One region of the Streptomyces chartreusis genome, then DNA from elsewhere that is predicted to be linked to it. Evidence: riboswitches for the same ligand, from Rfam matches in the RefSeq annotation. Region 1 holds a riboswitch; each other region holds the start of a gene.
What was found. Region 1 has a riboswitch for cyclic di-AMP ahead of CP983_RS17965 (transglycosylase SLT domain-containing protein). Riboswitches for the same ligand answer to the same signal wherever they lie in the genome.

Region 1 (7,676 bases):
GCCGGCGGGCTTGGCGAAGCTGACCTGGGTGAAGCCGGCGTCGATCACGGCCGCGCCGCCGCTCGACGGAGTCAGCGTGAACTTCAGCGGCATGCCGGTCTCGGCGTCCACGGCCACGCTGATCGCGCCGACCGTGCTCCCGGACTGCTTCGGCTTGATGACCAGCCGGTAGGCGTCCCGGCCCGCGACCTGCGCGGTGCCGTCGACGGTGACGGACGTGGTGTCGTCGACCGCCTTCAGGGCCTCCTCGGTGAACTCCTTCGGCGTGGCGGGGACCTCTTCGGACTTGCCCTTGTCCGCCTGCGCCTCGTCGGCGGTGCCGTGGAAGACCTCGTTGGACTTGCTGTCGTAGCCCCAGATGTCCTTGCCGTTGTGGATGAGGCTGTACTCGGAGGCGTTCTCCAGCAGGGAGAGCTTCTGCTTGTCGTCGCCGTCCACGGCGAGGCGCAGGGTGTGCGTGCCGGACGCCAGCTCGGTCAGCTTGGCCGAGGGGTCGGCGGACGATCCGTCACCCGAGCCGGAGGCCATGGCGCCGGAGGCGAAGCCGGCACCCAGCCCGCCGAGGTCGGGCAGACCCAGGTCGGTGGTGATCTTGAAGGTGCCGGACAGCTGCTCCACGTCCGACTTCGCGATCTTCTCGATGAGTTGCTGCGCGGTGATGTCCGGCAGGTCGGGGTCGCCGGAGTCGGCGATCGCCGGGACGAGCCCGATGGTCGCCGCCGCGATTCCCACGACCGCGACCGGAACGACGTACCGCGCGGCCTTGCGACGCCCCGCGCGCAGGTCGTCGGCCTCCCCTGCGGTCGTGCTGTCCTCGGATTCGTACGGTGCCATGTGTGCCTTACCTCCGTCGTCGGCGGCGGCTGTCCGTCTCGTTCCCTCGCTCGCGAGTCCTGTGACCCCGCACTCGCCCACCCCGTAGCCGCCATTCTCACCCGAATCGGTGAGGAGTGGTGTTTCCGTGGTCTCCATCTGACCAAATCGGCCAGGGAGATTCGTCAGCCTCCGGAGCCAACTCCGTGTACACCTGCGGTATGACACACGGAGGCGGCGCCTCCCCCGACCCGTAGGGGTCGACGGGGAGAACGCCGCCGGGTGGGCGCCGCGCGGACGGCCGTTCAGGCCGCCGCGGCCGCCGATCAGCCGTTGATGAACACGTAGTCCGCCTGGTACGGCACACCGACGATCGCGCCGGGCGTGCAGGATCCGGTCGGGGCCACTCCGCCGACGGTGTTCAGCCGCAGGATCTCGGCGGTGTCGGCGAGCAGCCCGTGGTGCTTGCCGGACTGAGTGGCCTTCAGGTCGAGCTCGGGGATGTTCTTCTCGCCGTTCGGGGTCCTGGAGATGACGGACCCCGTCACCGCGCTGCCGTCCCGTGCGATCCACTGCGGCGTACCGGAGTTGGGCGCCACGAAGGAGTGCGCGATACGGCCGCCGAGCACGGCGCTGACGTCCCGCTGGGCGAACGCGTACCCGCCGCCGTCGGCCGGCTTGCACTCGTAGATCTGCTTGCCCTTGACGACGGAGGCCTGGAAGTTGTCGAGCGCGTCGCGGAAGTCGAACCCGGCGACGGTGACCTTGTGGAGCTGCCCCCGCACCGCGCCGCCCGGGAACTCGGCCGTGTGGAGGTTGGCGTAGAAGGAACTCGGGTCGTTCTTGAGGGTGTTGAGCAGGGCGGGGTCCTTCACCTCGACGGTGCCGGTGACGCTGTGCCCCTTGCTCCTGCCGAGCAGGCCGCCGAAGTCGATCTTGATGCCGCCGTTGGTGCCCTTGGCGCCCTGGTGGATGTGGAGGGCGGTCGGCCGGCCGGTGCCGCGCCAGGTGACGGCGACGGACACCTTGTCGCCCTTGACCTTCACGAACTCCAGAGCGGCGCCGTCCTTGTCCCCGACGGCGGGCCCGCCCTCGACGGGCACCTCGTTGGCCCCGCGGAGGGAGGCCGCGAGGATCGTGCCCCCGCTGCCGCCGGTGCCGCGGGCGGTCCCGCTCTGGCTCACGATCCCCTGCGTGTCGCTTCCGGCGTGGCCCGCGTGGTCGGCGCGGTCACCTCCGGCGGCGAAGGCGGGAATCACCGCGGCGGCGACACCACCGGCGGCGGCCACCGCGACGGCGGTGACGATCAGGCTGTTGCGGCGCTTCGAGAACGTCGTCTTCATGCCCATGATTCTGTTTTCTCCCCGTAATGCAGCTGACGCCCCCTGCGTCAGCTTCTGGGCATTCATACGGAGCGGATCTTAGTTTGGACTCAGTCCAGGCTTGTGACGTGCGTCACGTACCGAGTGGGGGTGGCCGATCCGAGAGGGGATGGCCGATCCGACTGGGGGCGGCCGATCCTCAGCCCGCCCGGTGCACCACCGCGTCGCACAGCTCCATCAGCGCGGCCTTCGCGTCCATGTCCGGCAGCGGCGCCAGCGCGGCCCGCGCCTCCTCCGCGTACCTGACGGTGTCCCGTCGCGCCTGCTCCAGCGCCGGGTGCTCGCGGAGCCCGGCAAGCGCCTCCGCCAGCCGCGCGTCGTCGCTCAGGTCGGACTCCAGCAGCTCGCGCAGCGCGATGTCCTCGGCCAGCCCCAGCCGCGCGGCACGCTCCTGGAGCCGCAGCACCGGCATGGTCGCGATGCCCTCGCGCAGATCCGTGCCCGGCGTCTTGCCGGACTCGTGCGAGTCGCTCGCGATGTCCAGCACGTCGTCCGCCAGCTGGAAGGCGACGCCCAGCCGCTCCCCGTACTGGGTCAGCACGTCGACGACCGTCTCGTCGGCGCCCGACATCATCGCCCCGAACCGGCACGAGACCGCCACCAGCGAGCCGGTCTTCCCGCTGAGCACGTCCAGATAGTGATCCACGGGGTCGCGCCCGTCCTGCGGCCCCGCCGTCTCCAGGATCTGCCCGGTGACCAGCCGCTCGAACGCCTCGGCCTGCACCCGGACCGCCTCGGGCCCGAGGTCGGCGAGGATGTGCGAGGCCCGCGCGAAGAGGAAGTCGCCGGTCAGCACGGCGACGGAGTTCCCCCAGCGGGCGTTCGCGCTGTCGACCCCGCGCCGTACGGCCGCCTCGTCCATCACGTCGTCGTGGTACAGCGTGGCCAGATGGGTGAGCTCGACGACGACGGCCGAGGGGACGACCCCCGGCGCGTACGGGTCCCCGAACTGGGCCGCGAGCATCACCAGCAGCGGCCGGAACCGCTTCCCACCCGCCCGCACCAGATGCTGGGCGGCCTCGGTGATGAAGGGGACCTCACTCTTGGTGGCTTCGAGCAATCCCTCCTCGACAGCCGCCAATCCGGCCTGGACATCGGCTTCCAGAGCCTGGTCCCGCACGCTCAGCCCGAACGGCCCGACGACGGTCACGAGGGGTCTCCTGTCTGCTGGTGTCCACTGGCTGTTACACGGTTTGTCGATAGGTCGCTGCCATCACTCAAGTCAGCGTATCCGGTCAGGTTTCGATCACCGATGCCGCCCACCCGTCCACCACGGGCGGTATCGGATCACGGCCGGTATGTTTTTGATCACCTGATAAGGCCGGATATCGATCGACTTATACGGAAGTAGCGAGCCGTGTCCCGAACCGGCCCCGCCGCCGTCCCGGCCGTCCCGGCCGCCCTCACCCATCTGACCTCCCCCGTCGACGGCCGGCTCACCGATCACACCCTCCGCCGGCCGGACGGAGGACTGCCATGACAACGACTCGCACCGCGCACGAGGTTCCACCCTCAGGGTCGACATATGCGCCCGGAAGCGCTGGCCATGGCGCGACGGAACTCCCCTTGCGCGCACGCACGTTGGACGGAACGGAGATCATCGCGAGGCGGTCCGCACGCAGGGCGAAGGCGCGCTTTTCCGTCCAGCACGGGAAAAACGGACTCCACGGACAGCCGGATAAAGGCGAGTTGGAGCCATTGCCCGATTTGCCGCTCTTGCGCCTGCCAGTGAGTTGGGTCACTCACGCCCGTCGACACACCCCTCCGACAGCATCCCTTCCCGCCTTGCCCCGAAAGCAAGTTGAGGATTAACAACCGCAAAGGATCAAGCGCCTCATTCGCCTCAGACCAAGGTCAAACTGCCCTACAGGTGACGACGGCACTTGTTCCGGGCATGTGCTCTCGCATACGTTCCCGCTCGTCGGGCGGACGCCTAATCCTGCCGCCGCCCGAGTCATCCACCCACGTAACTCACAAACGCACGGCAGGAGCGGGGGACCCAGGTAAGCCGCCGGACCGGACGCCTTCATGGCGCGCCGGCCCGGCTAGGGGTGAAGTCGCGCTGCCGCACGGTGGCCCGGCCGGGCATCTCCCGCCCGAACCCGACAGCTCACCTCGCAGGCGTCGGAGAGGAACAGCGCCATGCCCCGAGGCAAGCACCGCCGCCCCCGCACCACCCCGCTCACCCGCCGTGCCGTCATCGCCGGAACCAGCACCGCCGCTCTCGCCCTCCCCCTCCTGGGCGCGACCGCCGCAACCGCCGCCGAGCCCGCGACGGCGAAGGTCGGCTCCGTCGCGTACACCACCAAGAAGGGCGACACGCTCTACGGCATCGCCGACCGCTACGACTCCCAGGGCGGCTGGAAGCAGCTCTACAAGGACAACCGCAAGGCCATCGGCGACGACCCCCGGCTGATCCACCCGGGCACCGACCTGAAGGTCCGGGCGACCAAGAAGGTCAGCACGCCGGGCAAGACGGCCTCCAAGGCCGCCGCGCCCGCCAAGAAGTCCTCCGTCGCGCAGGCCACCCAGTCCTCCGTGAAGACGTTCCCGGACAACCTCGACGGCTGGATCCGCAACGCCCTGGACATCATGGGACAGAACGGAATCCCGGGTTCGTACGAGGGCATTCACCGCAACATCATGCGTGAGTCGTCCGGCAACCCGCTGGCCATCAACAACTGGGACTCCAACGCCGTGGCCGGCACCCCGTCCAAGGGCCTCCTCCAGGTCATCGACCCCACCTTCGCGGCCTACCACGTGCCGGGGACCGTGTACGACCCCTACAACCCCGTCGCGAACATCGTGGCCGCGTGCAACTACGCGGCCGACCGCTACGGCTCGATCGACAACGTGAACGGGCCCTACTAGAAGCAGCGGCCCTACGGGGAGCAGCGAGCCACCCATCGACGCGTATCACCCCTTACCGGGTGATACGCGTCAGGGTGTCCGCGAACAGTCCCTCCAGGACGACGGCGATGCCGTCGTCCTCGTTCGAGGCCGTGATCTCGTCGGCGACCGCCTTGAGTTCGGGGTGCGCGTTGGCCATCGCGACCCCACGGGCGGCCCAGTCGAACATGGGGATGTCGTTGGGCATGTCCCCGAAGGCGATCGTCTCGCGCGGGCCGAGGCCGAGATGCTCGGCGGCGAGCGCGAGTCCGGTCGCCTTGGTGATGCCGCATGGCTGGAGTTCGACGGTGCCGGGCCCCGACATGGTGACCGTCGCCAGCGAACCGACCACCGCACGCGCCGTCGCCGCCAACTCGTCGTCCGACAGAGTCGGGTGGCGCAGCAGCACCTTGCTGATCGGCTCGCACCACAGGTCGTCGCGGCGCCTGACGCGTACGGCGGGCAGCGTGGGGTGCGGCATCAGATACCCCGGCTCGATGAGCGTGAGCCCGTCGACGCCGTCCTGGTCGACGGCCGCGTACACCTGCCCCACCTCGGCCTCGATCTTGCCGAGCGCGGTCTCCGCCAGCTCCCGGTCCAGCGTCACGGACCACAGCAGACGGTCCGCGCCGGCGTCGTACAGCTGCGCGCCCTGCCCGCACACCGCGAGCCCCGTACTGCCCAGGATGTCGAGCAGCGGCCGCACTCTGGGCGCCGGCCGCCCCGTGACGACGAGGTGTTGAGCACCGGCCGCCACCACCCGCCCGAGCGCGTCGAGGGTACGGTCGGACAGCGTGTCGTCACCGCGGAGCAGCGTCCCGTCCAGGTCAGTGGCGATGAGTGAATATGCGATGGGTGGGGCCATGATCAGAGAATACGGACAGGAAGCCCCATCGACTCGACCTGAACCGGACGGCTGCTGGGTTCACATGTGTTGACACCTGTTCCGGTTCCATTTGTGCTATTGCGCGCACAACTGCCTTCCTGCCCCTGTGATTTCACTCCGACGTGGCCGTGCGCTACGCCCGGGGCCCCGCCGGGGGTGACGAGCCGCCGTTCCACCGGTCCCCGCGACGCGGTTTTTTGCACTGCCCAAGGCAGGCGGCTCACACGTAACGTGTGGCCCGACCGACCACATGGCATACGGAGCGTATGAGAGTGAGGCAGCACCCCATGCCCCCCTTCGATCTCCCCGAGGGCGACCCCTTCGGCACGCACAACCTTCCGTACGGTGTCTTCTCCCTCCCCGGCTCGGACTCCGCACGACGGGTCGGCGTCCGGCTCGGCGATCACGTCCTCGACGCGGGCAGGGCCGCCCAGGCCCTCGGCTCGCCCTACGCCCCGCTGCTCGCCCAGGACTCCCTGAACCCGCTGCTCGCCGCCGGCCGCACCACCTGGTCGGACGTACGGCGCGCGCTGACGGCATGGGTGACCGTGCCCGCGCACCAGGAGGTCGTCCGCGACCTCTTCCACCCCCTGTCCTCGGTGACCCTGCACCTCCCCTTCCAGGTCGCCGACTACGTCGACTTCTACGCCTCCGAGAACCACGCCCGGAACGTCGGCCAGATCTTCCGCCCCGACGCCGAGGACTCCCTCACCCCCAACTGGAAGCACCTGCCGATCGGTTACCACGGCCGCTCCGGCACCGTGGTCGTGTCCGGCACGGATGTCGTACGTCCGTCGGGCCAGCGCAAGGCCCCCACCGACCCGGCGCCGGTCTTCGGCCCGTCGATCCGGCTCGACATCGAGGCCGAGGTCGGCTTCGTGGTCGGCACGCCGTCGCGGATGGGCGAGCCGGTGGCGCTGGGCGACTACCGGGAGCACGTCTTCGGCCTGTGCCTGCTCAACGACTGGTCGGCACGCGACATCCAGGCCTGGGAGTACGTCCCCCTCGGCCCCTTCCTCGGCAAGTCGTTCACCACGTCGGTGTCGGCGTGGATCACCCCGCTGGACGCCCTGGACGACGCGCGGGTGGCACCGCCGCAGCGCACCCACCCCCTGCTGCCGTACCTGGACGACTCCGGCTCCGAGACCGAACCCGGCGGCTACGACCTGCGTATCTCGGTGGCCGTCAACGGCCACGTGATCTCCGAGCCGCCCTTCTCCACCATGTACTGGACCGCCGCCCAGCAGCTCGCCCATATGACGGTGAACGGCGCCTCGCTGCGCACCGGCGACCTGTACGGCTCCGGCACGGTCAGCGGCCCGACGGAAGGCGAACGCGGCTCACTGCTGGAGCTGACCTGGAACGGCCGCGACCCGCTCGAACTCCCCGACGGCAAGCGGACGTTCCTGGAGGACGGCGACGTGGTGACCCTGTCCGCCTGGGCACCGGGGCCCGGCGGGGTCCGGGTGGGACTGGGCGAGGTCACGGGGCGCATCGCGGCGGGGTGACGGCGAGGCGGGGAGGGCGGCCCGGACCGGGAGCGGGGCCGACACCGGGACGGCGGCCGGGGCCGGGACGGCGGCCGGGGCCGAAGTCGAGGCCGGTGCTCACTCGCTTGTCGAGGTCGGGGCCAACTCGCTGATTCCGCAGGACGTTTCGCGTCAGCGGCGACGGCACCGGCGCCCCGGCCGTACGGTCGTCCGGGG
Region 2 (7,676 bases), 4.2 Mb from region 1:
CGCCCTCGTGCGACCCGCAGCCCGCGCTGTCGTGCGAACCGCAACCGGCGGCCTCGTGCGAACCGCAGCCGCCCCCGGCCGTCTCCGTCCGGTGCTCGGGCAGCGTCACCTGGTCGGTGCCCTCCACCACGAAGCCGGCGTCGGCGATCATCTCCAGGTCGGCCTTGCCCGCCTGGCCCTCGGTCGTGAGGTAGTCACCGAGGAAGATCGAGTTGGCCAGGTTCAGGGCGAGCGGCTGCATGGTGCGCAGGTGGACCTCGCGGCCACCGGCGATGCGCACCTCGACGTCCGGGCACACGAACCGAACCATCGCCAGGATCCTGAGGCACCGCTGCGGGGTGAGGTTCCACTCCTTGGCCAGCGGGGTGCCCTCGACCGGGATCAGGAAGTTGACCGGCACCGAGTCCGGGTCCAGCTCGCGCAGCGAGTAGACGACGTCGACCAGGTCCTCGTCGCTCTCGCCCATGCCGGCGATGAGACCGGAGCACGCGGACAGCCCGGCCCCGTGCGCCTTCTGCACGGTGTCGACACGGTCGGCGTAGGTGTGCGTGGTCGTGATGTCCCCGTACGTCCCCTCGGACGTGTTGAGGTTGTGGTTGTACGCGTCGGCGCCAGCGTCGCGCAGCCGCTCCGCCTGGCCGTCGGACAGCAGGCCGAGGCAGGCGCACACCTCGACGCCCTCGTTCTGGTCCTTGATGGTCCTGATGGTCTCGGAGACCCGGTCCACGTCACGGTCGGTCGGGCCGCGCCCGGACGCCACCAGACACACCCGCTTGGCGCCACCCGCCAATCCGGCGGCGGCGGCCTGGGAGGCCTGGTCCGGCTTGAGCCAGGTGTACTTCAGGATGCCGGTGGTGGAGCCGAGGCGCTGCGAACAGTAGGAGCAGTCCTCGGGGCACAGGCCCGACTTCAGGTTGACCAGATAGTTGAGTTTCACCCGTCGGCCGAACCAGTGCCGGCGCACCTTGCCGGCCGCGGCCACCACATCGAGCAGGTCGTCGTCGGAAGTGGCGAGGACGGCCAAGGCTTCCTCGCGGGTCGGCAGCTCGCGCCGAAGCCCCTTGTCCACCAGCGTGTTCAGCAGGTCCATGGGAGCTGATCCTGACGTACGGAGGGCGTCCGAGCCAAGGTGAGTTTGCACAACCCTGTCGTTTCGATGTGTGGGTATTGCCACACCGTGGGCGGGCCGCCGTACGGCTAGGGTCTGTCCACTGCCTACAAAAGCGACGTCTGCGTACCGCTCACCAAAGCCCCGGAGGAACCATGGCGTTCGGCTGGATCGACGAGCAGGCGGAGCTGCGCCGCCGCGCCGGGCTCGTACGGACCCTGCGCCCCCGGCCCGCCGAATCACCCCTCCTCGATCTCGCGAGCAACGACTATCTGGGCCTGGCCCGCCATTCGGAGGTCACCGAGGGCGCGGCGCGCGCCTCGCGCACCTGGGGCGGCGGCGCGACCGGCTCCCGGCTCGTCACGGGGACGACGGAACTGCACGCCGAGCTGGAGCGCGAGCTGGCCGACTTCTGCGGCTTCGAGGCCGCGCTGGTCCTCTCGTCGGGCTACGCGGCCAACCTCGCCGCGGTCACCGCGCTGGCGCCGCACGGCTCGCTGATCGTGTCGGACGCCGGCAACCACGCCTCGCTCATCGACGGCTGCCGGCTGGCCCGGGGCACCACCCAGGTCGTCCCGCACTCCGAGCCGGAGGCGGTGCGCAAGGCGCTGCACACGCACGAGGGCACGGCCGTCGTCGTGTCCGACACCGTCTTCTCGGTCGACGGCGACGCGGCCCCGCTGGCCGAGTACGCCGAGGCGTGCCGGGAGCGCGGTGCAGGCCTGCTGGTCGACGACGCCCACGGCCTGGGCGTCCTGGGTGACGGCGGGCGCGGCGCGGCGCGGGCGGCGGGGCTCGCGGGGGCGGACGACGTCGTCGTCACCGTCACGCTGTCCAAGTCCCTCGGCAGTCAGGGCGGCGCCGTCCTCGGTCCCGCGCGGGTGATCGAGCACCTCGTCAACACCGCGCGGACGTTCATCTTCGACACGGGGCTCGCCCCGGCGTCCGCGGGCGCGGCCCTGGCGGCGCTCAGGTTGCTGCGCCGTGAACCGGAGCGGGCGGCGCGGGCGGGCGCGGTGGCACGTGAACTCCACGCGCGGCTGACCGCCGCGGGCCTGGAGGCGGTACGTCCGGACGCCGCGGTCGTCTCCGTGCGCGCCCCGTCCCCGGAGAAGGCCGTGCGCTGGGCGGCCGAGTGCCGTGCGGCGGGCCTCGCCGTGGGCTGTTTCCGTCCTCCCTCCGTCCCCGACGGCATCTCACGGCTGAGGCTGACCGCCCGCGCGGACCTCTCCGAGGCCGAGATCGAGCGCGCTGTTCGAGTGATCGGCGAGACACGACCATGAGTCGGCGTGACACGGCCCTGCTCGCACATCGGATGGAACTGATCAGAATCGATCAGGGTTGATCGGACCGATCAGGGTGGTCAGGACTGGAGCGCGGCCGTGAAACCCGCCCAGCTCTCGGGGGAGAAGAGCAGCGCGGGGCCGGCCGGGTCCTTGGAGTCGCGCACCGCGAGCAGCCCGGTCCAGGGACCGGAGTGCGGCCGTGCCGTCTCGACGCAGTTGTTCGCACCGGTGCTGTAGCTGCTGCGCAACCACCGTGCACCTGGCAGTTCGGTGCTGGACATGAGGTTCCGAGGCAATGCTGTCATGGTGCCTCCTTACACACCGCCACCTAGCGCGGCGATGTAATCCAACGATTCCTCGGGCGAAAGGGCGTGGATCCGAAGGGTGTTGAAGGCCTCCGTGTAGGCCTGGAGGTCTTCTTTCCGTTCGAGGTAGAGGCTACTCGTCAAGTGGTCGAGAACAACCACATCCAGATCAGAAGTGCTCGAAAATGAGAAGATAACGAAAGGGCCAGTGATGCCGACATGCTCGCCGGCCCTGAACGGCAGCACCTGAAGACGGACTTGGGGCAGCCGGGCCGCCTCCATCAGCCGGCTCAGCTGCCGCGCCATCACCTCGGGCCCGCCGATCTCCCGGCGCAGCACCGCCTCGTCCAGCACCGCGCTCAGCTTCAGCGGCGGATCCGCGCGCAGCACGTCCTGCCTGGCCAGACGCACCGCGACCAGCGCGTCGAGGCGGTCGTCGGTGTCGCCGTCGAGCCCGCCGACGGCGGCCCGGGTCACCGCCCGGGCGTACTCGGGCGTCTGGAGCAGGCCGGGCACCACCGACGTCTCCAGCGTGCGCATCGCCCTCGCCTGGGACTCCAGGCTGATGAAGTCCCGGTACGTCGGCGGCAGTACTCCGCGGTACGCGTGCCACCAGTGATGCCGGCCGCCGCCCTCGTCGGAGCCCGCCAACACCACCAGCAGCTCCCGCAGTTGGGCGTCCTCCACGCCGTAGACGTCGAGCAGTAACCGCACATCGGCCGGTTTCACCCCGCTGGCGCCGGTTTCGATCCGGCTCACCTTGGATTGATGCCAGCCCGCCAGCCGGGCCGCCTCACCGCTGGTGAGCCCCGCCCCGGTGCGTAACGCACGCAGTTCCGCGCCCAGTTTCCGGCGGCGTACCGCGGGACCGTGCTGCATGGGCTACTCCTTACTCCAACCGAGCCACCCAAATACGGTCTGCCGTCGCAGAGTTCACCGCTTCGAGCGACAGATATATGCATATCTTGGTGGATCGCCACCCGTGACGGGTGCGGTAATGGCAGTCTGGCGACGAAGCACCAGTCCGGGACCGTACTCGAACCATCCGCTCCGTGTCGGACTACGGTCCCGTGGGAAAGGGACGACGTCGCCATGGCAGATCACCTGGAAGCATCCGTCACTCTGCCGAGCGATCCCGCCTCGGTCTCCGCGGCCCGGGCCTACGTGCTCACCACCCTCGCCGAATGGGGCCTGCCACCGGACACGGAAGTGGCCGACACCATCCGCCTGATCGTCTCCGAACTCACCACCAACGCCGTACAGCACACCCTCGGCCAGTCACCCACCTTCACGGTGGACCTCGCGCTCGACCGTGACGAACACCTGCGCATCGGTGTCACCGACAGCCATCCGCGTTTCCCCAAGCGGCTGCCGGCCGCCGTGCAGCAGGACAACGGACGCGGCATGGTGATCATCCGCTGGCTGACCGCGGAATGCGGCGGCAAGCTGAGAGTGCGCCCCACCCGCGAGGGCGGCAAGACCGTCTCCATCGAACTGCCGTGGACGGTCCCCGCCGAACCGGTCGCCGCAGCGGGACCGCAGGAGTCCTGACCCTTCACGGCTGCAGCGGCTGCCCGGAGCGGGCGAACGTGCCGCGCAGCAGAGCCCGGAAGGCGTCCGCGGCGGGAGCCGCCTCGTCGCCGCGGTAGGCGACCGAGATCGTACGGCGCAACCGCCCGCCTTCCAGCGCGCGCACCCCCACCGGAGCGACCGACGTGCGCGCCACCATCTCCGGTACGACCGCGACTCCGAGCCCCGCACTGGCCAGGGCGCACACCAGCAGATACCCCGGCGTCGCCACCAGCACCGACGGCATGGCCCCCGCCTCGGTCAGCGCCGCCTCCACACCCCGCCGAGCCGGAGCGTCCGGCGCCATGCTGATCAGCGGCTGCCCGGCCAGCTCGGTCAGCGGCAGCCGCGTGGCGCCGCTGGTGAGCACATGGCCCGGCGCGGACACCAGGACCAGTTCCTCGACGAGGATCGGCTCGACGCCCACCGACGCGGGCAGCGGGGCCGGTTCCGCGGGCTCGTAGGTGTGCGTCAGCGCCAGATCGACCTCGCCCGCCGCCACCGCGGCGACACCGGCCGACGGTTCGTAGTCGGCGACCGTCAGCTCCACGTCCGGATGCGCCCGGCGGAAGGCGCTCAGGGCCGGCGGCAGCAGATGGATGCCGGCCGTCTGGAAGGTGCCGAGCCGCAGCGTGCCGCCGGACAGGCCGGTCAGCCGGGCCAGCTCGTGCCGGGCCCGGTCCAGCTCGTCGAGCACCCGCCGCGCCCGGGCCACCAGCAGCTCACCCGCACCCGTCAGCCGCGTGCCCCTGTGATGCCGTACCAGAAGGGCCGTGCCCGCCTCGCGCTCCAGCTTGGCCAGCTGCTGGGAGAGCGCGGGCGTGGTGTACCCCAGCCGTTCGGCGGCGCGGGTGATCGAGCCGGCCTCCGCGACCGCCACCAGGGCGGCGAGCCGGACCGGGTCGTACATGCGGCCCTCCCTCCGCGTCGGTCACGCATCTGCCTTAAGAAGTGCTTTAGGGATTGCCAGAATATTCGAAATACCTACTGAAGGCTTGCGGGCGGCACGCTGGGGTCCATGGACGCTCAGCTCATCGCCTTCACCGGTGTCTCCGCCGGCCTGGTCGCCATGCCCGGGGCCGACTTCACCGTCGTCGTACGCAACGCCCTCGTCTCCCGCCGGGCCGGCATCGCCTGTGCGCTCGGGATCGGCGCGGGGCTGCTGGTGCACGTGACGATGGCGGTCGTCGGCGTGGCGGCGGTCCTGGCCGCCGTACCGGCGCTGTTCCGCGCGCTCCAGCTGGTCGGCGGCGTCTATGTGCTGTACCTGGGCGTGCAGACCCTGCGGCAGCGGCCCACCGAAGTCGTTGACACGCGCGAGGAGTCCACCGCGCGGCCACTGCGACAGGGCTTCGTGACCAACGCCCTCAACCCGAAGGCGTCCCTCACGTTCCTCAGCGTGCTGCCGCAGTTCGTGCCCGCGGGCGCTCCGGCCCTGCCCCGGACACTGCTGCTGGCCATGATCGTGCTGGCCATCGCCCTGGTGTGGTTCCAGGTGGTCGCCCTGCTGGTGGACCGGCTCGGCAGATGGCTGCGCCGGCCGCGCGCCGCACGTGCGGTCACGGTCGCCACCGGCGCCGCACTGACGGCCTTCGGCGCGGCCCTGCTCGCGGGGCCGCTGCTCGCCCTGTGAGGCCCCGAGGGCGGTGACGGCGCGTCAGGGTGCCGCCACCGCCCCCGGGCAGGTCACTTGACCCGGCCGTACCAGACGCTCCTGGTCCAGATCTTCTGAAGCTTGACCACGTCCCCGGTCTTCGGGGAGTGCCAGATCTTTCCCTTCCCGGCGTAGATGCCGACGTGGTAGACGTACGACCCCGAGTGGAAGAACACCAGGTCCCCGGCCTTGCGGTTCTTGGCCGAGATGTGGCGGGTCTTGTTGTACTGCTGGGCAGCCGTGCGGGGCAGCTTCTTGCCCGCCTTCTTGAACGAATACAGCGTGAGCCCCGAGCAGTCGAACCGGTTCGGGCCCGTGGCGCCCCACCGGTACGGGGAGCCCTTCTTGGAGGCCGCGACCTGAAGTGCCTTCGACGCCGGCGTGGCTGCCTCGGCCTCGGACGTGAAGCCGGGTGCCACTATCGAGCCGCCCACTGCGGCGATGGTGAGAGCCGAAGCCGTACCGGCCCGGACCATGAGCGACGGGACACGATTGAGCGCAGTCATGCGCAACCCTTCGTCAGCCGCCTGAGAAGGATGACCTGTCGGATTCGGGCTGGCGAAGTTGCCCGGCCGCGTTGCCGCGGCTTCACCCCAAGGGTTGCTCGGATCGAACGAACGTCCGCTCCGGCGACCCGTCTTGCTCGGGTCCTCCACTCCTGCCGATCCACTCCTGTCGACCGGTCATCCGGGCGGCGGCAGGACTCGGCGTCCGCCCGGACCGCCCCGCCGCTGTGGCGGGGGCTTGTCGTCAGACAGGGATCTTGACGCACGGATGAGCGAAATACCCAACGGAATCGGGGGTTTGTGGTGTTACTCACCACTCACCCGTTCGGGTGGGTGACCCCCCGTTCGGGTGAGTGTCCAGGCACCCGAGGAGTCCCGGACCAGGGGCGGAGCGCGTGATTCCGTCTGCCGGTCATGCCTGTTGCGCAACCCTGACGGCCGCACGGAAGGAGGGCCGACTACGCCGAAAGGGGGTACGCCGTTCGGTCCGTTTCAACTCCGTTCCGGACGCCTCGGCAGTGGGCCGGGGCGCCCGGAATCCGGCTGTAGGGGTCGTCAACTGTCGGAGCGCGGGGGCACCGTGACGCGAGCCGTGCGGCGCTCGCCGTCCAGCACGCGCAACGCACGCGCCAGCGTGGGAGCGTGCAGCTCCGTCTCACCGCGCTGGTGCATCAGCGCCAGCGCGTCCCGCAGCTCGGTCGCCCTGCTCACGAGCGCCTGGGCGGCCCGCAGCCCGCGATAGGTGTCGCCGTGGTGCGCAGGGTTGATCCGGCCGAGCAGGTCCACGACGTCCAGATAACGGTCGATCAACTCGCCCTCCGCCCGCGTCAACGCGGGCAGCGGCGGCAATTCGGGTGGCAGCACCGGCCGGTCACCGCCCCGTGGGCGGAGCGAGCGTCTCCTTGCGGCTGGGGATGATCCGGTCCACCAGTCCGTACTCCAGCGCCTCTTGGGCGGTGAGGATCTTGTCCCGTTCGATGTCCTCGGCCACCTGCTCGCGGGTGCGTCCGGTGTGCCGGGCGAGCATCTCCTCCAGCCGGGCCCGCACCCGCGTCAGCTCGGCGGCCTGGATCGCCAGATCGCTGGCCTGCCCCTCGACCGGCTCGGTCAGCGCCGGCTGATGGATCACCACCCGCGCCCCCGGCAGCGCGAACCGCTTGCCCGGTGTGCCCGCCGCGAGCAGTACGGCGCCGCTCGACCCGGCCTGGCCCAGGCAGATCGTCTCCACGTCGCAGGAGACGAACTGCA
Region 3 (7,676 bases), 2.7 Mb from region 1:
GCGGCCTGGCCAGGTCGGCGTAGGTGGTGGGGTGCACCGGAATGGTGCCGTCCGGGGTCCGGCGGGGCCGGGACTCCTTGTCGAAGAAGACCTTGGCGAACTCCAGCATCGACCCGGAGGGCCTGGTGCGGGCCTCGCCCCCCGGGTTCTGGAACACCCCGTCCTTGAAGTGCGGTGATCTGCGGATACGCGCCATGCGCTCACCGCTCGGATCCACGCCGAAGGCCTCGGGCCGCAGGGCGCGCAACCCGGAGCTCGGGAATCGGAAACCGGCCACGGTACCTCCAGCTGGATTCGGTGAGGAGTTCCATTATGGGCGGCCCGTCCGACACCCTCGGATCCCCCCTGGCCTGGAAGGGTCCCGTGACCCCCACGGCTCACCCCGCCGCTTCCGATCCACGCAGATCAACCCGCCACATTGACATGTCCCCACCCCCCTTCGATACTGACTCCTCGTTCAGTAGCAGCACAGCCGCGCCTCGCCCTGGAAGCCCGTTCCAGGCCCCGGACCCCCGCTCCCGGGAGACGACCCCGACCCCGGAGACCCCATGACCACCCCACCCGCCCCGACCACTCCCCTGCTGTCCCTGACCTGGACCGACCACATCACCGGCCGTCAGGGCTTCCTGGTCGTCGACCGGCTGGTGCGCGGCGTGGCCAGCGGCGGGCTGCGGATGCGGCCGGGCTGCACGCTGGAGGAGGTCACGGGCCTCGCGCAGGGCATGAGCATGAAGGAGGCCCTGCACTACGACCCGGAGGCGCGGTACGTCCCCCTGGGCGGCGCCAAGGGCGGCATCGACTGCGATCCCCGGGACCCGGAGGCGTACGGGCTGCTGGTGCGCTACCTGCGGAGCATGCGGCCGTACATCGAGAACTTCTGGACCACCGGCGAGGACCTCGGTCTCGCCCAGGACGTGGTCGACCGGGCGGCGGTCGAGGCGGGGCTCGTCTCGTCGGTCCAGGCCGTGTATCCGCTGCTCGACGACGAGGTGGGTGCCCGGCGGCGGCTCGCGGAGGCGTTCGCGGTCGAGGTCGACGGCATCGGGCTGGACGAGCTGGTCGGCGGCTGCGGGGTCGCGGAGTCGGTGCTGACCGCGCTGGACCGGGCCGGCGTGCCGTACTGGAGGACGCGCGTCGCCGTGCAGGGTCTGGGGACCATGGGAGGTGCGACGGCTCGTTTCCTCACGCGCGCGGGGCTCACCGTCGTGGCCGTAGCCGACATCAAGGGCACGATCGCCAATCCGGCCGGGCTCGACGTCGAGAGCCTGCTGGCGGCACGCGACGCCTACGGCACCGTCGACCGGGCCGTGCTGCGTCCCGGGGACCGCGAGCTGCCGGGCGACGCCTGGCTGTCGACCGAGGCGGAGGTGCTGGTGCCGGCGGCCGTGTCGTACGTGATCGACGGCGCGAACCAGGGCCGCGTCACCGCGCGTTGGATCGCCGAGGCGGCCAACATGCCCGTACGGCCCGACGCTGAGGCGCTGCTGGCCGCCCGGGGCGTCACCGTGCTGCCGGACGTCGTGGTCAACTCGGGTACGAACGCCTGGTGGTGGTGGACGCTGTTCGGGGACATCGCCCCGGACGCGGACGAGGCGTTCGCCCACACAAGGCGTTCGATGCGCGCCCTGACCGACCTCACGCTGGCGCGTGCCGAGGCGGACGGGACGGCTCCGCGGGCCGCCGCGCACGCCATCGCGGCGGACCGGCTGCCGTTGATCACCGAACGGTTCGGCTGGCACCGGTGACGGCCGTCGCGGGGCCCGGCCGGACCTGGCCAGGGAACGGCCGGTGACGAGGCTTTAGGGTGACGACGTGGCAAGAGTGCGGTTGAGCGTGGCGGAACGGCGTGAGGAGTTGCTGAGCGCCGCCGTCGAGCAGATAGAGGCGCGGGGCGTGGCGGCGGTGAGGATCGCCGACGTGGCCTCGGTGCTCGGCGTGAGCAACGCGCTGGTGCTGTATCACTTCGACACCAAGGAGAAGCTCGTCGCGGCCGCGTTCACCCATGCGGCCGAAGGCGACCTGGCCCATCTGCGCCGGCTCCTCGGACGCCGTACGACGGCGCTGCGGCGGCTGCGGGCTGCCGTGCGCTGGTACGCGCCGACCGGTCAGGCCAAGGGCTGGCGGCTGTGGATCGAGGGCTGGGCGGCAGCGCTGCGCGAACCCGCGCTCCAGGAGGTCACCCGGGACCTCGACCGGCAGTGGAAGGGGGCCATCGCCGAGGTGATCGTCGAGGGCGTCGCCGCCGGCGAGTTTCCCTGCCCGGACCCCGCCGGCACGGCCCTGCGCCTGACGGCCCTGCTAGACGGGCTCGCCGTACAGCTGACGTCGTACCCGGGCGCGATCTCACGCACGCGTGCCCAGGACTGGGTGGACGAGGCGCTCGCCCGGGAACTCGGGCTGGAGCGGAGGCGTTGACGGCGTCGAACCGGTGAGGCCGTATGTGATGCGAGCACATGTGGTGTGACCACATACGTCCGGGCCGCACCGATCGACCATCGGTACGGCCCGGAGCAGCGATTCGCCCTCAAGCCACCGCTCGGATCCGCATCTTGATGTCGTCCGGGGACAGCGCGCCCTTGGCCGTCACATGGTCGCCCGACGACTCGCCGCGCAGTCGCCGGCCGATCCACGGCACCAGGTACTCGCGTGCCCAGTGGACGTCGTCCCGGCGGACCTCGAGGGTGCCGCGGGGCGGGAGCGGCGGCCAGGGCTGGTCCGGGTCGGCGGGGATCTCCAGGCCGAGGACCTGGCCCGCGCGGAGCGCCACGCGCGTGTGCCCCTCGGGAGAAAGGTGGAGCCGGTCGTCGTCCCAGGCGCGGCGGTCCTGAACGGTCTTCAGGGACCACAGGTCGAGCACCGGACAGCCGTACCGGTCGGCGATGGCCCGCACATGTCCGTTGTACGTGGCGATCTTGCCGCGCAGATGCTTCAGCACGGGCACGCCGCGGGTGTCGAAGCCGGTCGTCACCATGACGGTGCCGACGGCCGAGGTGAGCCGGACGATCGCCCGCTCGAAGCGCTCGGCGACCTCGTCTGGGTCGGTTCCGGGTCGGATGATGTCGTTGCCGCCCGCACAGAACGAGACCAGGTCCGGGGCCAGTTCGGCGGCCTTCGGGAGCTGGTACTCGATGATCTGGTCGAGCAGTTTGCCGCGTACGGCGAGGTTCGTGTAGTTGAAGTCGCCCTCGGGGCGCCGGTCCGCGAGCAGGACCGCGAACCGGTCGGCCCAGCCGACGAACGCGCCGTCGGGGCCGGGGTCGCCGACGCCCTCGGTGAAGCTGTCCCCCACCGCAACGTACGACCCGATCACTGCACTGCTGTCACTCTTCGAATCGTCTGCCACATCGGCCCATGATTCACCTTCGAATGTGACCTACGCGACCGTAGGAAAGGGTTGACGATCGGTGAGATAAGCCACTCCTAAAGTGTTCACCAAACGTGGAATAACCCTTTGAACAGGGGTGTTGTGGGCGCAACATACCGAAGGCCGGACCCGGGGATCGGGGTCCGGCCTTCGGCCGTGTGTCAGGCAGGTGGTTCTGGCGTGGCGCCGCGTCAGCCGATGGCGACACCCTTGGCGCGCAGGTAGGCGACCGGGTCCACGTCCGAGCCGTAGTCCGGCGTGGTGCGGATCTCGAAGTGCAGGTGCGGGCCGGTGACGTTGCCGGTCGCGCCGGAGAGGCCGATCTGCTGGCCCGCGGTCACGGTCTGGCCGCTGGAGACCGAGAGCGAGGACAGGTGGGCGTACTGGGCGTAGTAACCGTCGGCGAGCTGGATGACGACCTGGTTGCCGTACGCGCCGCCCCAGCCGGCCGAGACGACGGTGCCCGCGCCGACCGCCTTCAGCGGGGTGCCGGTGGCGGCGGCGAAGTCGACGCCGGTGTGGTAGCCGCTGGACCACATGCTGCCCGCGACCTTGTAGCCGGTGCCGAGGGAGGCGCCGGACAGCGGGGCGGAGAAGCCGTTGACGGTGCTGGTGGTCTCGGCGGCCGCGGTCGCCTTCTTCGGCGCGGCGGGCTTCGCGGCGGACGAGTCCTTCGCGGACGACTTGGACGCCGAAGAGGGCTTGGAGGGCGACGACTTGGGGGCGGTCGTCGCGGCCTTCTTGCCGCCGACGGCGAGCTTGAGACCCGGGTGGATCAGCGACGGGTCGGAGCCGACGGCCTCACGGTTGTCGGCGTAGAGCTTCTTCCAGCCACCGCTGACGTTCTGCTCGTCGGCGATCTTCGAAAGGTAATCGCCGACCTTCACCGAATAGGTCCGCACGTCCGCCTTCTTCTGGGCGGCCTTCTTGTCGGCGGCCTTCTGGCCGGCGATCGGAAGGGACTGAACGGCCTTTTCCGAAACGGACTGCGAGGGAGCGGCGTGGGCGCCGGTGGCTCCCATGAGGGGAAGAGCGAGAGCGGCGCCACCGGTTCCGGCGACGGCGATGGAGCGGGTGAAGCGCAGGGACTTCGGACGGCGATGCTTACCCTTCGCGGGCATGACGAATTCCTCTCCGGCGCCTGCGAGGTGAGCTGTCGGGTGCGGGCTGGAGATGCCCGGCCGCGCCGTGGCGCGACTTGACCCCTAGCCGTTCCGGAGACCGGAACAGGCGGTTGTACCTGTGGGTCCCCCGCTCCTGCCGTGCACGGGTGAGTTTGCGCGGAATCCGAGCGGCGGCAGGATTGGGCGTCCGTCCGGATTGGTGGCGAACGTAAGCGAGGAAGACGCATGGGAACAAGTGAGAGGTTCCGTCCGAATGCGTTCCTGTTGATCCCTTGTGGGAATTAGCCGTCACCGTGCGTGAAATATGGGACTGTCGTCCGACTCAAAGCCCCTTGAAAAGCCTATGAATTACGTGGACATGACGGGCGACGCACCGTCACGGCTATGACGCTCCTCACGTGACACTGCTCCAGCTTTCTTTATTGCAGAGCGAGTTGGAATGAAGACGCCAATTCGGACAGATCACCTAGATGCGACGGAGGCGAATAACTGCCGCATCGAGGTCACCCTTCAAGCCGGCCCGCAGTCCGTGATGCACCAATACGGCCCCTCGGTGAATTTCGCCCGTTTCAAGGCATTGATACGCAGCTGTCGGATCCAGACCCCGCAGCCGGAGCGCCGGAAGAGGCTCGCCGTAGCTCTGCGCCTGGAGCCAGGCCAGAACGACCGTTTCGCCCCCGAGCACGTACTGCACCGCGCTCAGCCCGCCCCGCGGAGGCCGCAACCGGTACAGGTCGCCGCGCTGCACCAGGGGCCGGATCTCCTTGTAGAGCGTCACCCACTCCCCGGCCTCGGCGAGCTCCTCCTCGGTCCACCGCGCGAGGTCGCCGCCGACCCCGAGCACCCCGGCCATCGCGCTCACGAAGCGGAAGCGCAGCGAGCTGGCACGGTGGTTGAGCATGGCGTTCGGGCTGTCGGTGACCCAGGCGGCCATGGCCCGGGCCGGGTGGATCTGGCTGAAGCCGTGCTGGATGGCGAGCCGGTCGAGCGGGTCGGTGTTGTCCGAGGTCCACACCTGGTCCGTACGGCCGAGCACGCCGAGGTCGATGCGCCCGCCGCCGCCCGAGCAGGACTCGAAGGCGACGCCGGGGTGAGCGGCGCGCAGCCGGTCCAGCAGGTCGTACAGGGCACGCACATGGTCGACCCACAGGCGCTGCGGATACGCCTCACCGGGCCAGCCGGCGTCGCTGAAGCAGCGGTTGAAGTCCCACTTCACATAGTCGATCGGAGCGCTGGAGAGCAGCCCGTCGAGCCGCTCCCAGAGGTACTCCCGGACGTCGTCGCGGGCGAGGTTCAGCACCAGCTGATTGCGAAATTCCGTCCGCTTTCGTCCCGATTGATACTGAATCCAATCAGGATGTGCGCGATACAGCTCACTGTCAGGATTGACCATTTCCGGCTCGACCCAGATGCCGAACTGCATGCCGAGCGCGTGCACGTACTCGGCGAGCGGCTTGAGGCCGGAGGGGAAGCGGTCGGGGTTGGGCGTCCAGTCGCCGAGCCCGGCGCGGTCGCTGGTGCGCGTCCCGAACCAGCCGTCGTCGACCACGAACAGCTCGACGCCGATGGCCGCGGCCCGCCGCGCGAGGAGGCTCTGCTGCTCCTCGGAGATGTCGAACTCGGTCGCTTCCCAGGAGTTGAACAGCACCGGCCGGTCCTGATCGGCGTCCGGGATCACATACGCGCGCTGGTACGCGTGCCAGGCGCGGCTCGCCCCGCCGAAGCCGCCGTCGCTCCAGAGGCCGGCGAAGACGGGCGTGGTGAAGGTCTCCCCCGCGGTCAGCCGCAGCAGGCCCGAGTCGTCGTACCCGGCGCCGCCGGCGACCTGCACGCGCGCGTCCGGGAGTTGGGCCACGGCGATCCGCCAGGACCCGGACCAGCCGAGGGCGCAGCCGTAGACCTCGCCACGCTCCTCGGTGGCGTCCGTGTCGAGCGCGACCCACGGCAGGTGCTGGTGTCCGGTGTGCCCGCGGCGGCTGCCGATGACCTTCTCGCCGTAGGTGAGCGGGGCCTGCGCAAGCCGTGACTCGGCGCCCCAGCGGCCGTGCAGCTGCGACAGCCGCCAGCCCTCCCGGTCGGGCAGGGTCCAGGCCGCGGAGTCGGCGCGCAGCAGTTCCAGGTCGGCCCCCCGGTTGTCCAGGGTCACCCAGCGCTCGACGACGTCCCCGCGCATCCGGTAGTGCAGCGTGACGTTCAGTCCGCCGTCACGGAAGCGCAACCGCAGTTCGTCACCCTCGGAGTCGTGGCGCTCGAAGTTCCACTCGGTGCCGCGCCGCTCGTCGGTGCGCACGGACAGGGCGGGCCGCACGAAGCGGGGGCCGCCCTCGACGGGGTACTCCTCGCGTCCGTCGAGCGGGGACTCGAAGGGCCAGTACTCCGGCAGCGGGCGCACGGCGAGGGCCTCGGCGTCGGCGAGTCCGATCCGCGGTCCCCAGTGGAGGTGCAGCAGTTCGTCGCCGCCGGTCAGGTGGAGGGCGTAACTGCTGGTCGGCCCGGAGAGGAGCCACGTACGGCCGTTGTCGGAGATCTCCAGCATCAAGCCCCCACAGAGACGAACAGGTGCGATCAAGTACCAACATCATCAAGGGCCGCGAGGCTCCGAGGCAACGCCTGTGGACAACTCATTGCCTCAGGAATCCATGTCGTATGGTCGAGAGCGCACCCCGTCGGCCGCATCGCCGAGCCGCGCCGCCGGGGCTGACTGGGAGGAGCCCCCGTGACGCAGCAGATCCCGTCTACCGAGCCCGAACTGGCGGGCGTTCGCAACTTCCGTGATGTGGGCGGCCTGCCCACCGTGGACGGACGACGGGTGCGGCACGGAGTGCTGTTCCGCAGCGGCCACCTCGCGCACGCGACGGCCGAGGACGCCGACTTCCTCGGCACGCTGGGGCTGCACACGATCTTCGACTTCCGCAACGCCGCCGACCAGAAGCTCGAAGGACCGGACGTCGCGCTGCCAGGTGTGCGCAACGTCAACCTGCCGCTCTCCGACCCGGCGGACGGCGCGGAGTTCTGGAAGATGGTCCGGGACGGCGACCTCGACCAGCTGCGCGGGATCCTGTCGGACGGCAAGGGCGCGAACCGGATGATCGTCTCCTACCGCTCGATCATCAAGGAGCGCACCGGCGAGCACTCCCAGGTGCTGCACTCGCTCGCCGAGGACAGCATCCCGGCGCTGATGCACTGCG
Region 4 (7,676 bases), 1.5 Mb from region 1:
CGTACAGCGCGTCCTCGAGGTCACCGCCGAGGAGGTCAAGGCCGTCGCCCAGGCCCGGCTGCGCCCCGACAACCGCGCGGTGCTCGTGTACGAGCCGGTCGCCGACGAGGCCGAGGAACTGGAAGCCGCCGCCACCGACGGGGCCGCCCCCGCCACGGACGAGAACGAGGAGTCGGCGCAGTGACCGAGCTCGCCAGCATGGAGTTCCACCCGCAGCCCGAGGCGGGCCAGGCCCGGCCCTGGGCGTTCCCGGCGCCCGAGCGCGGCAAGCTGGACAACGGCCTCACCGTCCTGCACTGCCACCGCCCAGGCCAGCAGGTCGTCGCCGTCGAGGTGCTCCTGGACACGCCCCTGGACGCCGAGCCGAAGGGCCTCGACGGCATCGCCACGATCATGGCGCGTGCCCTGTCCGAGGGCACCGACAAGCACACCGCCGAGGAGTTCGCCGCCGAGCTGGAGCGCTGCGGCGCCACGCTCGACGCCTACGCCGACCACCCCGGCGTCCGGGTCAGCCTGGAAGTGCCCGTCTCCCGCCTGACCAAGGCGCTCGGCCTGCTCGCCGACGCCCTGAGGGCGCCCGCGTTCGAGGACAGCGAGGTCGAGCGCCTGGTGCGCAACCGGCTCGACGAGATCCCGCACGAGCTGGCCAACCCCTCGCGCCGGGCCGCCAAGGAGCTCTCCAAGGAGCTGTTCCCGGCGACGGCGCGCATGTCCCGCCCGCGCCAGGGCACCGAGGAAACCGTCGAGGGCATCGACTCGGCTTCCGTACGCGCCTTCTACGAGCGGCACGTACGCCCTGCCACCTCCACCGTCGTGGTCGTCGGCGACCTCACCGGCGTCGACCTCGACGCCTTGCTCGGCGACACCCTGGGCGCCTGGACCGGCTCGCCGGGCGAGACGCGCGCGGTCCCGCCGGTCGTCGCGGACGACACCGGACGCGTCGTCATCGTCGACCGCCCCGGCGCCGTCCAGACGCAGCTGCTGATCGGCCGCATCGGCCCCGACCGGCACGACCGTGTGTGGCCCGCTCAGGTGCTCGGCACCTACTGCCTCGGCGGCACCCTCACCTCACGCCTGGACAAGGTCCTGCGCGAGGAGAAGGGCTACACCTACGGTGTGCGGGCCTTCGGTCAGGTCCTGCGCTCCGCCCCGGAGGGCACGGGCGCGGCGATGCTCGCCATCAGCGGCTCCGTCGACACCCCGAACACCGGTCCGGCCCTGGACGACCTCTGGAAGGTCCTGCGGGGTGTCGCGGCCGAGGGGCTCACCGACGCCGAGCGGGACTTCGCCGTGCAGAACCTCGTCGGGGTGGCGCCGCTGAAGTACGAGACCGCGGCGTCCGTGGCGAACACGCTGGCCGACCAGGTCGAGCAGCACCTGCCCGACGACTACCAGGCGACGCTGTACCAGCAGCTGGCCGCGACCGGCACGGTCGAGGCCACCGCGGCGGCCGTGAGTGCCTTCCCGGTGGACCGTCTGGTGACGATCCTCGTCGGCGACGCGGCCGAGATCCGGGAGCCCGTCGAGGCCCTCGGCATCGGCGAAGTCAAGGTCGTGGCGGCCGAGTAGAGGACGGGCTCGCGCCGTCCGGCGCCACGCGCGTGCAGAGGCCCTGGTGACCCTTGAGTCACCAGGGCCCCCTTATGCCCGAATTGAGGGAGAGGTTGCCTGTCTGGTCTGTGGGATGCGCTACAAAAGCCGCGATCCGTTTGGGGATTGAAAGACGCCGCGTTTAGCGTCTTCCGGGCTGTCCGTCAGGCAGTGCGCCGCGCCCGCGGCACCGGACAGCCATCGCCGAGTCCCCGTAAGGCGCGAGCCTGGGGAGCCGGGGACCCACCCGTAGTCCCTGGGGTGAATCGGACGCCCGCGCGAGTCGCGAGGGGGCCCGTAGGAGACCTTCCTGCTCCGAACCCGTCAGCTAACCCGGTAGGCGAGAGGGAAGGAAAGGACCAGCCACTTCATGGCGTTCACCTGCGCCACGGGGAAGAACCGCCCCACCGGGAAGCACCGTAGGCCCGGCCGGTTCGAGCGCACCACCGCCCGCGCGGCCGGAGTCGCCGCGCTCACCGCCACCGGAGTCGTCGGCACTCTGGCCGCCCCCGCGCTCGCCGCCGAGCCCGCCGCGGAGCAGACCGGCCTCATACCCGTCATCTCCGTCGAGAACTCCATCGCGGCCCAGATCGACGCCCAGGCCATCGCCCAGGAGCGGGCCGCCGCGGAGGCCGCCGCCGCGAAGAAGGCCGCTCAGGAGGCCGCCCGCGAGAAGGCGGCCGCGAAGGCGAAGGCGGAGCGTGAGGCCAAGGAACGCGCCGCCCGCGAGGCCGAGCGCAAGCGCCTGCTGTCGTACGTCTCCCCGATCGCCGGCTCGTACGTCTCCACCGGCTACAAGTCCGGCGGCGCCGTCTGGTCCTCCGGCAGCCACACCGGCGTCGACTTCCACGCCGCCAGCGGCACCTCCGTCCACGCGGTCGGCTCCGGCACCGTCGTCGAGGCCGGCTGGGGCGGGGCGTACGGCAACAACATCGTGATCAAGATGAACGACGGCACGTACACGCAGTACGGCCACCTGTCGTCCATCGGCGTCTCGGTCGGCCAGACCGTCACCCCCGGCCAGCAGATAGGCCTGTCCGGCGCCACCGGCAACGTCACCGGGCCGCACCTGCACTTCGAGGCCCGCACGACGCCGGAGTACGGCTCCGACATCGACCCCGTCGCCTATCTGCGCGGGCACGGCGTGAACGTCTGACGCCACCGCCGCGCACCCTCGAAGCCCCGGCTCCCCGAGCCGGGGCTTTCGTTGTTTCCGGACGTTACGCTGACCAAAAAATATCCATGGATTCCGGCTCGCCGTCGGAAATTCCGGCCGATTGCAATAGAGTCCTCGAGAACACGTCATTCGTCGACGTTTCACGGGGATTAAGGCGGAGGTCGGTCATGCGTATTCCGGCGCACTCGGTGTGCACGGCGATCCGGGACGACATCGTCGCCGGTGTCTACGAGCGCGGCAGCCGGCTCACCGAGGAACTGCTCGCCCGCCGCTACGGCGTCTCCCGTGTCCCCGTGCGCGAGGCCCTGCGCACCCTGGAGGCGGAGGGCTTCGTGGTGACCCGGCGCCACGCGGGCGCGTGCGTCGCCGAACCGACCGAGCAGGAGGCCGCCGACCTGCTGGAGATGCGCGGCCTGCTGGAACCCCTGGGCGCCTCCCGGGCCGCCCAGCGGCGCACCGAGGCCCATCTGAAGGTCCTGCGCGGCCTGGTCAGGCTGGGGCAGGAGCGGGCCAGGCGCGGGAACAGCGACGATCTGCGCTCCCTGGGCAGCTGGTTCCACGAGACGCTCGCCCAGTCCACCGGCAGCCCCGCCCTGACCTCGATACTGGCTCAGCTACGGCACAAGATCGCCTGGATGTACGCCGTGGAGGCGCCCGCCGATCCCGTGGAGTCCTGGACCGAGCACGGCGCGATCGTGGACGCGGTGGCGCGCGGCGACGGCGAACGCGCCCGCGCGATCACCGCCCTGCACACCGAGCGCTCCCTCGCCGCGCACCGTCTGAGGTTCGGCACGGGCGGCGAGCGCGCGGACCGTGTGAGGAATTCGCAACATCCCGTAAACATGCCGAGCCTGCGGCATTAACACAGGCGCCGTATACAAAGAGAAGATATTCGGCGGCGGGGAATTTTCGCTGCCCTTTTTCGGATGCGTCACCGCCGTGCGTTGAATTCCGTCGGCGCCTTCCCGAAAACAGCGAAGCCGCGCCCGCCGGAAAGGCGGACGCGGCTTCACCGTTCGATCGGGATACCCGCTCAGGTCATTCAGACCGTCTCGGGCAGCTCCTCGAGTCCCTCGGAGACGAGCTTTGCCAGACGGTCGAGGGCGGCGTCCGCACCCTCGGCGTCGGAGGCGAGGACGATCTCCTCGCCGCCCTGGGCGCCCAGGCCCAGGACGGCCAGCATGGAGGCCGCGTTGACGGGGTTGCCGTCAGCCTTGGCGATCGTCACCGGGATACCTGCGGCCGTGGCGGCCCGGACGAAGATGGAAGCGGGGCGGGCGTGAAGGCCCTCGGCCCAGCCGACGTTGACGCGGCGCTCAGCCATGTGATGCTGCCCTTCGGTGTTCAGGGTTGTCTAGACCAGTTTCCCGCACCCGTGAAGCAGGCCGGGAGGGACAAAACACCCTCCCGTGGTGACCGTGGGGTCGCGGCCTCGACCCCACGTGACTTCCTCCACAGACTGCCTCGCGCCGTTGTCGTACGCGAGCCGTAATCTGGGCCCCATGCAGAGCGCCTCGGACAGGCACGAGTACCCCGCCCACTGGGAAGCCGACGTGGTGCTGCGCGACGGCGGCACCGCGCGCATCCGCCCCATCACCGTTGATGACGCCGAGCGCCTGGTCAGCTTCTACGAGCAGGTGTCGGACGAGTCGAAGTACTACCGCTTCTTCGCGCCCTACCCGCGACTGTCCGCGAAGGACGTCCACCGCTTCACGCACCACGACTTTGTGGACCGGGTGGGACTCGCGGCCACGATCGGCGGCGAGTTCATCGCCACCGTACGCTACGACCGGATCGGCGCCGACGGAATGCCCGCGTCCGCACCGGCCGACGAGGCCGAGGTCGCCTTCCTCGTCCAGGACGCCCACCAGGGGCGCGGCGTCGCCTCCGCCCTCCTCGAACACATCGCCGCGGTCGCCCGCGAACGCGACATCCGCCGGTTCGCCGCCGAGGTGCTGCCCGCCAACACCAAGATGATCAAGGTGTTCACGGACGCCGGGTACACCCAGAAGCGCAGCTTCGAGGACGGCGTCGTCCGTCTGGAGTTCGACCTGGAGCCGACCGACCGCTCGCTCGCCGTGCAGTACGCGCGCGAGCAGCGCGCCGAGGCCCACTCCGTACGGCGGCTGCTGGTGCCCGGCTCCGTCGCCGTCATCGGCACCGGCCGCACCCCCGGCGGCGTCGGCCGCGGCGTACTCGGCAACATCAGGGACGCCGGGTTCACGGGCCGGCTGTACGCCGTGAACAAGGCGTTCCCCGAGGACCTCAAGGAACTCGACGGGGTGCCCGCGCACCGCTCCGTGCGGGACATCGAGGAGCAGGTCGACCTCGCGGTGGTCGCCGTGCCGGCCGAGTACGTCCCCGACGTGGTCACCGAGTGCGGCGAGCACGGCGTACAGGGCCTGGTCGTGCTGTCCGCCGGATACGCCGAGAGCGGGCCCGACGGACGCGAGCGCCAGCGCGAACTCGTCCGGCACGCGCGCACGTACGGCATGCGCATCATCGGCCCGAACGCCTTCGGGATCATCAACACCGCCGACGACGTACGGCTGAACGCCTCACTGGCCCCCGAGATGCCGAGGCCGGGCCGGATCGGCCTCTTCGCGCAGTCCGGCGCCATCGGGATCGCCCTGCTGTCCCGGCTGCACCGGCGCGGCGGCGGGGTCACCGGCGTCACCGGCATCTCGACCTTCGTCTCCTCCGGCAACCGCGCCGACGTCTCCGGCAACGACGTCCTCCAGTACTGGTACGACGACCCGGACACCGACGTCGTCCTCATGTACCTGGAGTCCATCGGCAACCCGCGCAAGTTCACCCGCCTCGCCCGGCGCACGGCGGCCGCGAAGCCGCTGGTCGTGGTGCAGGGCGCGCGGCACGGGGGAGCGGCGCCGCAGGGCCACACCGTGCGGGTCACCCGGCTCCCGCACACCACCGTCTCCGCGCTGCTGCGGCAGGCAGGCGTGATCCGCGTCGACACCATCACCGAGCTGGTGGACGCGGGACTGCTGCTCGCGCGCCAGCCCCTGCCGACCGGACCGCGGGTGGCGATCCTCGGGAACTCCGAGTCGCTGGGCCTGCTGACGTACGACGCCTGTCTGTCCGAGGGCCTGCGGCCGCTGCCGCCGCTGGACCTGACGACCGCGGCGTCGGCCGCCGACTTCCACGAGGCGCTCGCGCGCGCCCTCGCCGACGACACCTGCGACGCGGTCGTCGTCACCGCGATACCGGCGATCGGCGACGCGACGACCGGGGACGCCGAGCTGGCGCAGGCCCTGAGCTCGGCGGCCGAGCGGGTGCCGGGCAAGCCCGTCCTGGTGGTGCACGTGGAGCTCGGAGGGCTCGCGGAGGCCCTGTCCGCGGCGGCGAGCACCGCGCCCCGGGCCGGTACGACGGCGCCCCGCACCCCGGGCCGCGACCACCCCTTCCGCCCGCTGGACTTCCCGGCCGAACCACTGCCCGAACCGACGGACACCGACGGGACCACCCCTCGCCTCATCCCTGCCTACCCGGCCGCCGAGCGTGCCGTCCGCGCCCTCGGCGAAGCCGTGAAGTACGCCCAGTGGCGGCGCGACGCGGCCGAGCCCGGCAAGGTCCCCGAGTACGAGGACATCGACGAGAAGGGCGCCGCCCGGCTGATCGACGGCCTGCTCGCGCGCGGGCAGGGGCTCACGCTCGGCACGGACGAGACCTGCGACCTGCTCGGCAAGTACGGCATCGAGGTGCACCGCGCCCTGCACGCCCCCACCCCCGACGCGGCCGTCGACGCCGCCCGCACCCTCGGCTACCCCGTCGCCCTCAAGGCCACCGCCCCGCACCTGCGCCACCGTGCCGACCTCGGCGGCGTCCGGCTCGACCTCGCGGACGAGGAGCAACTGCGACGGGCGTACACCGAGTTGACCGAGCTGTTCGGCAGGCCGGAGGAGCTCAGGCCGGTCGTGCAGACCATGGCACCGCGCGGCGTCGACACCGTCGTACGGGCCGTGATCGACCCGGCGGCCGGCGCCGTGCTGTCCTTCGGGCTCGCCGGAGCCGCCTCCCAGTTGCTCGGCGACATGGCGCACCGGCTGATCCCGGTCACCGACCGCGACGCCACCTCGATCGTCCGGTCCATCCGCACGGCACCGCTCCTGTTCGGCTGGCGCGGCTCCACGCCCGTCGACACCCCCGCCCTGGAGGAGCTGCTGGTGCGGGTGTCGCGGCTCGTCGACGACCACCCGGAGGTGGTCGCGGTCACCCTGGAGCCGGTCGTGGTCGCCACGCACGGTCTGAGCGTGCTCGGCGCCTCCGTCCGCCTCGCCCTGCCGCCCGCCCGCGACGACCTCGGGCCGAGGACCCTGCCGACGTACTGAGACCGCCGCGAGCGGTGCCTCGCAGTCAGTGCACCCCCGTAGGATGGGCGTCATGGCCAAGACCAGTACGACGACCCAGGGGCTGCGAGCGGCGATCGAGCGCAGCGGCTACTACCCGGCCCTCGTGGCCGAGGCGGTGGAGGCCGCCGTGGGCGGCGAGCCCATCCGGTCGTACCTGGTCCACCAGGAGACCACGTTCGACCAGAACGAGGTGCGGCGCCATGTGACGGTCCTCGTCCTCACCGGCAACCGCTTCATCGTCAGCCACACCGACGAGCAGGCCGCGGACAGCACCTCCCCGACGCCGTACGCCACGACCTCGACGGAGTCGGTCAAGCTCGGCCGGATCTCCTCGGTCGTGCTCAGCCGCGTCGTCGCCAACCCCGAGCAGTACACCGTGGGCACGCTGCCCCGCGAGGTGGTCCTCACCATCGGCTGGGGTGCCGTCTCCCGCATCGACCTGGAGCCCGCCGCCTGCGGCGACCCCAACTGCGAGGCCGACCACGGCTACACGGGCAGCTCGACGGCGGACGATCTCAGCCTGCGCGTCAGCGAGGCCG

Region 2: another riboswitch for cyclic di-AMP. It lies ahead of CP983_RS37230 (C40 family peptidase); the one in region 1 lies ahead of CP983_RS17965 (transglycosylase SLT domain-containing protein).
Region 3: another riboswitch for cyclic di-AMP. It lies ahead of CP983_RS06365 (LysM peptidoglycan-binding domain-containing M23 family metallopeptidase); the one in region 1 lies ahead of CP983_RS17965 (transglycosylase SLT domain-containing protein).
Region 4: another riboswitch for cyclic di-AMP. It lies ahead of CP983_RS11370 (M23 family metallopeptidase); the one in region 1 lies ahead of CP983_RS17965 (transglycosylase SLT domain-containing protein).

What each region holds. Positions count from the first base shown of each region.
Region 1 covers NZ_CP023689.1:4,202,688-4,210,363, forward strand. Annotated here, with positions in the region: gene CP983_RS17950 (LolA family protein) at 1-834, opposite strand, end outside; gene CP983_RS17955 (CHRD domain-containing protein) at 1,140-2,156, opposite strand; gene CP983_RS17960 (polyprenyl synthetase family protein) at 2,335-3,345, opposite strand; gene CP983_RS44955 (hypothetical protein) at 3,553-3,675, shown strand; cyclic di-AMP (ydaO/yuaA leader) riboswitch at 4,164-4,332, shown strand; gene CP983_RS17965 (transglycosylase SLT domain-containing protein) at 4,338-5,066, shown strand; gene CP983_RS17970 (HAD family hydrolase) at 5,119-5,949, opposite strand; gene fahA (fumarylacetoacetase) at 6,258-7,478, shown strand.
Region 2 covers NZ_CP023689.1:8,395,240-8,402,915, forward strand. Annotated here, with positions in the region: gene bioB (biotin synthase BioB) at 1-1,090, opposite strand, end outside; gene CP983_RS37200 (8-amino-7-oxononanoate synthase) at 1,264-2,391, shown strand; gene CP983_RS37205 (DUF397 domain-containing protein) at 2,472-2,699, opposite strand; gene CP983_RS37210 (helix-turn-helix domain-containing protein) at 2,709-3,578, opposite strand; gene CP983_RS37215 (ATP-binding protein) at 3,792-4,250, shown strand; gene CP983_RS37220 (LysR family transcriptional regulator) at 4,255-5,178, opposite strand; gene CP983_RS37225 (LysE family translocator) at 5,287-5,901, shown strand; gene CP983_RS37230 (C40 family peptidase) at 5,955-6,428, opposite strand; cyclic di-AMP (ydaO/yuaA leader) riboswitch at 6,432-6,564, opposite strand; gene CP983_RS37235 (hypothetical protein) at 6,984-7,292, opposite strand; gene CP983_RS37240 (ATP-dependent Clp protease proteolytic subunit) at 7,300-7,676, opposite strand, start outside.
Region 3 covers NZ_CP023689.1:1,531,503-1,539,178, forward strand. Annotated here, with positions in the region: gene CP983_RS06345 (MBL fold metallo-hydrolase) at 1-277, opposite strand, end outside; gene CP983_RS06350 (Glu/Leu/Phe/Val dehydrogenase dimerization domain-containing protein) at 549-1,745, shown strand; gene CP983_RS06355 (TetR/AcrR family transcriptional regulator) at 1,813-2,415, shown strand; gene CP983_RS06360 (SGNH/GDSL hydrolase family protein) at 2,525-3,310, opposite strand; gene CP983_RS06365 (LysM peptidoglycan-binding domain-containing M23 family metallopeptidase) at 3,556-4,485, opposite strand; cyclic di-AMP (ydaO/yuaA leader) riboswitch at 4,490-4,655, opposite strand; gene CP983_RS06370 (alpha-galactosidase) at 4,955-7,024, opposite strand; gene CP983_RS06375 (tyrosine-protein phosphatase) at 7,205-7,676, shown strand, end outside.
Region 4 covers NZ_CP023689.1:2,729,115-2,736,790, reverse strand. Annotated here, with positions in the region: gene CP983_RS11380 (M16 family metallopeptidase) at 1-184, shown strand, start outside; gene CP983_RS11375 (M16 family metallopeptidase) at 181-1,569, shown strand; cyclic di-AMP (ydaO/yuaA leader) riboswitch at 1,783-1,948, shown strand; gene CP983_RS11370 (M23 family metallopeptidase) at 1,961-2,746, shown strand; gene CP983_RS11365 (GntR family transcriptional regulator) at 2,935-3,630, shown strand; gene CP983_RS11360 (HPr family phosphocarrier protein) at 3,810-4,091, opposite strand; gene CP983_RS11350 (bifunctional acetate--CoA ligase family protein/GNAT family N-acetyltransferase) at 4,270-7,116, shown strand; gene CP983_RS11345 (DUF5998 family protein) at 7,169-7,676, shown strand, end outside.